DNA from 2 places in the Pseudoalteromonas sp. APC 3358 genome. Region 2 is predicted to be linked to the other one. Evidence: predicted binding sites of a transcription regulator. Region 2 holds the regulator's gene; the other holds the start of a gene.

Region 1 (3,943 bases), on a different contig from region 2:
AACTGAGCTTAAAAAAGCAGGCAAAGAGTTAATTTTACTTACCAACGCCCACCCTGAGAGTGTCATGCTTAAATTTGAGCATACAGCGATTGATAACTACCTAGATGGCGTAGTGTCTACTCATGAATATGGAGTAAGTAAAGAGCAACAAAGTTTGTGGCACCAAGTACAAAAAGACTTAGGGTTTAATAAGCAGCGTACTTTGTTTGTAGATGACAGTGTGCCGGTATTAAATGCCGCACGAGAATACGGCATCGAGCACTTACTTGCAGTTGCTAACCCAGATAGCCAACAACCACATAACGAAATAGCCGATTACCTAAGTGTTACCGACTATCGTAAGATTATCTAACTCAACTTACGTGACTTAAATTTTTGGGTAACGCGCTTCTAGCCCTTGATATACTAACTTTGCAAAATCTGCATGTTCTGTATCAAGGCTTTTAACTACTTCAACTAAATGCTCGTTATCTTCTTGCCCATTCCATTCTTTAATATAGCTACCATCTTTGTAACCGTGATCTTGGCGGAAAAAGTTTAACGTGTTTTTACCTACGTAGCCGCGATATAAATCATCAATATCCATACCCATTTGCGCCATACAGCCGGCAAAGGCACCTGCATTAAACGTTTTATCAGCAACAGCAGACGCCGCTAATATCTCTAGTGTTTGTTTAAAATCATCAGCTTGTTGAGCATTACTAAGCTCAGTTTCAAGTTGCTTTGCTAAGTCTTCGTAGCTAGTTTCGCCGTCAATTCTAAGCGATAGACCAAAATGAAAAATATCAACCAACTCTAAAATAACTTGTTCAGTATCTGGTGTTTGTTTTTTCCACCATTTCCAACCATGATGATCCAACATTTCAGCACACTCAACCCAAATAGCGCGGTACCATTCAAACCCTTGAGTAAACCATTGCTCATGTACTTTAGTATTCATGGCGTTTTGCATTTCTAGCATCACTACTAGCTTGTTTAAATTGGCAGACATATCAGTTCCTGTCGTTTTGATTGGCGTAATGTTCGTTGGTGTAATAATACAGATAAAATGCTGATTGTGCATTGCTGTATATTTTTATTAGTGTGCTAGTTATGTTTATCGTGACGTCGTAAACTCATGCCATGAATCAATTAAATCAATGAAATCTTCAAAGCCACAACCACTACTTAAACCATTTTCTTCAAGCGCTAAATCGTCATCTTGATACGCTATTAGGTCTTCGCTGTCTTGATGAAGCGCATGGGCTTCAAATAATGCTTCGTCTTTCGTTAATATTAAATCTATTTCTTGGCCTTTTAGCGTTAGCGGCTCATAGCTTGAACTCACCGATGCAATAAGCGCTTGCACCATGGCTACTTTGTCTTTGCCTATTTCTTCGTTTAGCCAGCGACCAATAATAGCGTGTTCACTGCTTATTTTAATACGTAGCCCACTAATAGGGTCGCGAATAAATTGATATTCCATAGGGTTTGCCTGTAAATCTTTAATTGCGTAATTATATACGTAAACGCCCGTAAACCACAGGGCATATAAAGTAAAATAGCGCCACATGGGCGCTATTTTACTCAACTTTAAAACCGTTAACTTCGCGATCTATAACGCGCTGCGTCAATAATCGACCATAAGTAAATAATAGGCACAAGTACAAAGCCTACAAGCACATAAATTAGTGCGTAACTTATTATAATAGCGAGTGCAAAAAATATAGCCGCTAAAATACGCCCTTGCACTAACTGCCCTAAACCAGGAAAAAATATATTACATAATGCTGCGATTACGTTACCGCCAGAACCTTGATCTGCCATACTAACCTCTGTATTTATTTGATTTTATAATTATTTACTTACACACTCTATGCCAATTTATTAAAGCTTACAAATCAAATAGTTAAATTAGTCTAGATTTAGAGAGTTAGTAAATTTTGCTAACTTTAGGTCAAATTAGCAATTTTTGTTATGTGTTTGCACTTTTCTATTCGCTCAATTAATTAGCAAGTTACTCGTTTTGAACACTATTTTATAAATAGCTGTTTATAAAAACAGTATTTTATTTAGCCTAACAAAAACACCTGTTATACTGGCCACAATATTGATTAAAAAGGCGTAACGATGGACGTTTCACAATTACTCGATGGCTTAAATGACAAACAACGCGATGCCGTTGCAGCCCCACTACAAAACATGCTGGTATTAGCAGGTGCTGGGTCTGGTAAAACACGAGTGTTAGTTCATCGTATTGCGTGGCTTATGCAAGTTGAGCAAGCCTCCGCTTACAGTATTTTTGCAGTTACTTTTACTAATAAAGCCGCTAAAGAAATGCGTGGCCGCGTTGAAGAAACACTAAAAGCGCCTGTAGGTGGCATGTGGATTGGTACTTTCCATGGTTTATCGCATCGTATTTTACGTGCTCATCACCGTGAAGCTAATTTACCAGAAGCCTTTCAAATTTTAGACTCTGACGATCAGCTTAGAATGATCAAGCGCTTATTAAAGTCGATGAATATTGATGATAAAAAATGGCCAGCAAAACAATTTGGCTGGTATATAAGCGCTAAAAAAGATGAAGCACTTCGCCCTAAAGATATTCAAGCATACGATATTAATGAGCAAATGATGCTGCGTGTTTATGCCGCCTATCAAGAGGCCTGTGATAGAGCCGGCTTAGTTGATTTTGCCGAGATATTGCTACGCAGCTACGAAGTGTTAAAAAATAACCCTACGTTATTACGACATTATCAGCAGCGCTTTGCACATATGCTAGTAGACGAGTTCCAAGATACAAATACCATTCAATATGCTTGGTTAAAGTTACTTGCTGGCGATACTAACAGCATTATGATTGTAGGCGACGATGACCAAAGCATTTATGGTTGGCGTGGTGCTAAAATCGAAAACATTAAACGCTTTTTAACTGACTTCAGCGCAGAAACCATTCGTCTTGAACAAAACTACCGTTCAACCGCGACTATTTTGAAAGCGTCCAACGCATTAATTCAAAATAACTCAGAACGTATGGGTAAAAGCTTGTGGACCGACGGTAACGATGGCGAGCCAATCTCTATTTATGCAGCATTTAATGAGTTAGACGAAGCACGCTTTGTAAGTAGCAAACTACGAAGCTGGTTAAATGCAGGTAATGCCCTACAAGATGCCGCAATTTTATACCGTAGTAACGCGCAATCTCGTGTACTCGAGGAGGCCATGCTGCAAGAAGGCTTAAAATACCGTATTTATGGTGGTATGCGATTCTTCGAACGACAAGAAATTAAGGATGCGCTTTCGTATTTACGCCTAGTAGGTAATCGTCAAGACGATGCCGCGTTTGAACGTGTAATTAATACGCCAGCACGCGGTATTGGCGACAAAACATTGAGCCATATACGAGATTGTGCACGAGCAGAATCATTACCGCTTTGGTATGCCGCAAAAGCAATTGTAGAACAACAGCATTTATCTGGTCGTGCTTCTGGTGCAGTAAGTAAGTTTGTAGAACTAGTTGAACAAATAGAAGATAAAATTAGCGATCTAACTTTGCATGAGCAAGCCAAGTACACAATTCAAACCTCAGGCTTGATGGCAATGTACCAAGCTGAAAAAGGTGAAAAAGGCCGTGCTCGCGTAGAAAACTTAGAAGAACTAATTAGCGCATGTGACCAGTACGAACTTCCTGAAGACGAAGAATACAGCTCGCCTTTACAAGGCTTTTTAGCACATACATCACTTGAGTCAGGTGAAGGGCAGGCAGAAGAACACGAAGACGCCGTTCAAATGATGACACTTCACTCAGCTAAAGGATTAGAGTTTCCGCTAGTGTTTATGGTGGGCGTAGAAGAAGGCATGTTCCCTTCTCAGCAAAGTAACGAAGAGTCTGGTCGTTTGGAAGAAGAGCGCCGCCTTTGTTATGTAGGCATGACACGAGCAATGGATAAGTTATACATTAGCC
Region 2 (3,943 bases):
TAATTTGTATTTTAGTTGGCGGCTCAAAAGGCCGGCCTGTTATACCGTTAAAGCTTTGCTGTTCATCTTTATTTATTACTGTAATTATAGGTGTGGTTAAAAAGTTCTCAAAAATTATTTGTGTTGGATTAACCACCTGAGATGCAATATCGTTAAGGGAGGCAACATAATCAGCCTGCGTAAATGGGTTATTAAGAGTACGTGTTGCAAGATGCTCCCCATGAACTTTATCAAGAGGAATAGCGCTCATGACTAAACCGCCTAATAGCCAAGCTAAAATTTGTAATGTGAGCAAATAACCGAGCCATTTATGTAACTTGCGAGCATACTTAAATATTTTTTTATTCATGTTTTAGTCTTATTATTTTTAGAGGCTAGTTTATTACATTAATGGGATTAGTTACTGCGACATTTTGTCGCAGTTTAAACTATAGCTTACTGTAATCATTTAAAAATAAAAAAGATTACACTTAAATTGCTAACATGACTTATTTGTTTAATTGAGCTGAGTGTTTGATATCCAGCTAGCTTTAAACGCTAAAAAATACTTAAAAGCTGCGAAATATCCATATAAAGTGGTTAATAGAGCATAGTTGATTTGGTATAACGGTAAAACTGCGTTAAAGTTTGCAATGAAATTATTAGAGGATAAATACGAAACGATGTCGGAAATTCAATTTTTAAATGTAGATCTTGAGCTTGAATCAAAGCAAGATATTAGTTTGCTAGTGGCAGACTTGAAAAAAGTCGCGACGATTTTACATTATGACAAAGACGAATACCGTCAATTAGCGCGTATTGAAGCAACAGGTGTAGTAAACACGCCTGACAAAGCAATAAACCATATATGTGAGCTTATTGAATCGTGTTCGCGTAACGCGCTAAAGCAATGGTTAAGCTGTTCACGTAGAACGTTTGATATTGGTTTTGAATCAGGCACTTCCCCTAAGTGCTTTAATCAAGCCTTAGATGCAGATACATTACTACGTATATCTGCGATTGGTGCGGGTATGGAAATTACAATTTACCCAATCGAAAAGTAACTACCTTCGCTCTACGACTGCTGCGGTCATTTTTGATACGCAGCACAGCTCATTGCGGCTATTTGTAATTTTTATTTCCCACACTGAACTACGTTTGCCAATATGAAACGCTCTTGCCGTTGCTGTTAAAGTGCCGTTGCGAGATGCTTTTAAATGACTTGCGCTAATTTCCTGCCCCACGCAGTAAAATTTTGTAAAATCGACAACAAAGTTAGCTGCATAGCTGGCAACTGTTTCGGCAAGTACAACGTTAGCACCGCCGTGAACCATTCCCATTGGGTTATGATGCTCAGGAATTGCCGGCATAGTGGCTACTAAGTAATCATCACCAATTTCAGTGACTTCTATTCCCATGGTTTTCATTAATGTTCCTTGGCCATCAATGCCTTGTTCTAACTGCTTGCACAGCTCTAAAGTGATGGGCTGGTACCAAATACTCATAATGACTCCTTTGCTTTTTTAATCATTTATAAACCTAGCTTTAGTTATATCCCTAAAATGTACACAAGTGAAATTACTTTGGCTATTTTAAGGCTTAATTTAAATTTGCGATTTTTATTTAACTGTATATACTCACAGTTAAATGTACTGTATGGAAAACCAGTTGTATGCGACCATTAACGAACCGCCAAGCTCAAATACTCGAACTAATTAAAGTTTTTATTAAAGACACTGGTATGCCTCCTACACGTGCTGAAATAGCGCAAACATTAGGTTTTAAAAGTGCCAATGCTGCTGAAGAACATTTAAAAGCACTTGCTAAAAAAGGCGCAATTAAAATGAAACCAGGTGCAAGCCGTGGTATTCAGTTAATTGAAGAAGAAGAGCCAGAACAATTAGGTTTACCGCTTATAGGGCGTGTTGCTGCTGGTTCACCTATTTTGGCGCAAGAGCACGTTGAAAGTCACTGCAAAATAGATCCATTAATGTTTAAACCGGCTGCAGATTTTTTACTACGCGTTAACGGTATGAGCATGAAAGATATTGGTATTATGGATGGTGATTTACTTGCTGTACATCGTACTCAAACCGCTGAAAACGGGCAAGTTGTTGTTGCCCGCCTAGACGAAGACGTAACTGTAAAACGTCTTGAGAAAGCGGGTCGTAAAGTATTACTTCATGCTGAAAACGACGATTTTGAATCTATTGAAGTAGATCTTGAGAATGAGTCTTTTAATATTGAAGGCTTAGCCGTTGGTGTTATAAGAAACGCTGATTGGATGTGACTTTAAAAATAGCTTTTAAACAAGCAGTTTTATAAATGCGTACTAATTAGTACGCATTTTCTGTTTTAAATTCGCACTAAAAATAGGGCATAAATAGCTCACTGACAATTTAAGCTGTAAACTTTTTTGCACTTATATTTTCCCCCTTCGAATGCGTTAAACCCCTTTGTTTTGCTCATCTTTTGAACTTCCTGTTACCTAGTTGGTTACTGATTTTTTATTAATTACTCAATATCACCTGATTGTTTTTTATACTAAAACTTGCTTGTTGTTCATTTTTTAGCTAATTATTAATGTGCTGAGCTAATAATAACTCACAGCTTTTTAGTTTTGAGAACACACAATATACACAAACACGTTGTTGGCGCAGCAAAACCAATCAATATTAAATGAGATTGACTAAAAAAATAAAAATAACGAATTGGCGTTTAAGCCGTATGCCTCTTCGCTTTGCATTCGCAATAGCATCAAAGGAGCCGTCACATGGGTAAACTGACCTCTACCTTGTGGCTTATATTATGTGTTTTTTCGCACCCAGTTTTGGCTAACAGCCAATACAATATGCGCAAAGGCGTAACCGATATAAGCAATAATGTATATCAGCTGCACATGACCATATTTATAATATGTTGTGTGATTGGGGTGATAGTGTTCGCAATTATGTTTTGGGCACTTATTCATCACCGTAAATCTAAAGGGGCTGTACCTGCCCAATTTCACGAAAGCACTAAAGTAGAAATACTTTGGACTGCAATCCCGTTTGTTATTTTAATTGCTATGGCAGTACCAGCCACTAAAACTCTAATTGCAATGGAAGATGCCAGCAAAGCTGATCTCACTATTAAAATTACAGGCTCGCAATGGAAATGGCATTATGAATATATGGGTGAAGATGTAGAGTTCTACTCTATTTTATCTACCCCGCAAGATGAAATAGCGAATCTTGCAGATAAAAATCCTAACTACTTACTTGAGGTTGATAAACCTCTCGTACTGCCAATAAATCAAAAAGTACGATTTTTAATGACTTCTGACGATGTTATTCACTCTTGGTGGGTACCTGATTTTGCAGTTAAAAAAGATGCGAATCCCGGCTTTATAAACGAAACATGGACGAACATAAACGAAGAAGGTACTTACCGAGGCCAATGTGCTGAGTTGTGTGGTAAAGATCATGGCTTTATGCCCGTTGTGGTGGTCGCTAAATCTGAGGCTGATTTTAAAACGTGGCTTGCAGATGCAAAGCAAGCTAAACAAAAAGCAGCATTAGCAGATGCCGCATTACTTGATAAAACCCTCCCGAAAGAAGAATTAATGACTTTAGGCGAACAAGTATATATGGCCAATTGTGCTGCATGTCATCAGCCTACTGGCATGGGGTTACCGGGTGTATTTCCTGCACTTAAAGGCAGCCCTATAGTACTTGGCGATATAAAAGATCACATTGATGTAGTTATCCATGGGCGACCAGGTACGGCAATGCAAGCATTTGCCAAACAGTTATCTATAAAGCAATTAGCAGCGGTTATTACTTATAAACGTAATGCGTGGGGTAATGATACGGGTGATGTTATTCAACCGAGTCAAATACAGGCAGCACTTGATGCCAAAGTGGAGGCGAACTAATGAGTAGCATAGTAGAACAACCTAACGCCAATGAAGCTCATCATGCTC

The links. The regulator LexA, encoded in region 2, represses DNA repair genes until DNA is damaged. The targets are predictions, from matches to a motif close to TACTGTATNNNNATACAGTA.
Region 1: the regulator LexA is predicted to act here: its motif matches at 2,026-2,045, upstream of uvrD (DNA helicase II).

The regions. Positions count from the first base shown of each region.
Region 1 is NZ_JASDCE010000005.1:3,940-7,882, reverse strand. It holds gene yrfG (GMP/IMP nucleotidase) at 1-352, shown strand, start outside; gene QL995_RS09115 (dUTP diphosphatase) at 368-991, opposite strand; gene QL995_RS09110 (YacL family protein) at 1,097-1,465, opposite strand; gene QL995_RS09105 (hypothetical protein) at 1,582-1,806, opposite strand; gene uvrD (DNA helicase II) at 2,110-3,943, shown strand, end outside.
Region 2 is NZ_JASDCE010000016.1:13,686-17,628, forward strand. It holds gene QL995_RS19080 (membrane protein) at 1-349, opposite strand, end outside; gene QL995_RS19085 (hypothetical protein) at 663-1,043, shown strand; gene QL995_RS19090 (PaaI family thioesterase) at 1,044-1,484, opposite strand; gene lexA (transcriptional repressor LexA) at 1,652-2,269, shown strand; gene coxB (cytochrome c oxidase subunit II) at 2,753-3,895, shown strand; gene ctaD (cytochrome c oxidase subunit I) at 3,895-3,943, shown strand, end outside.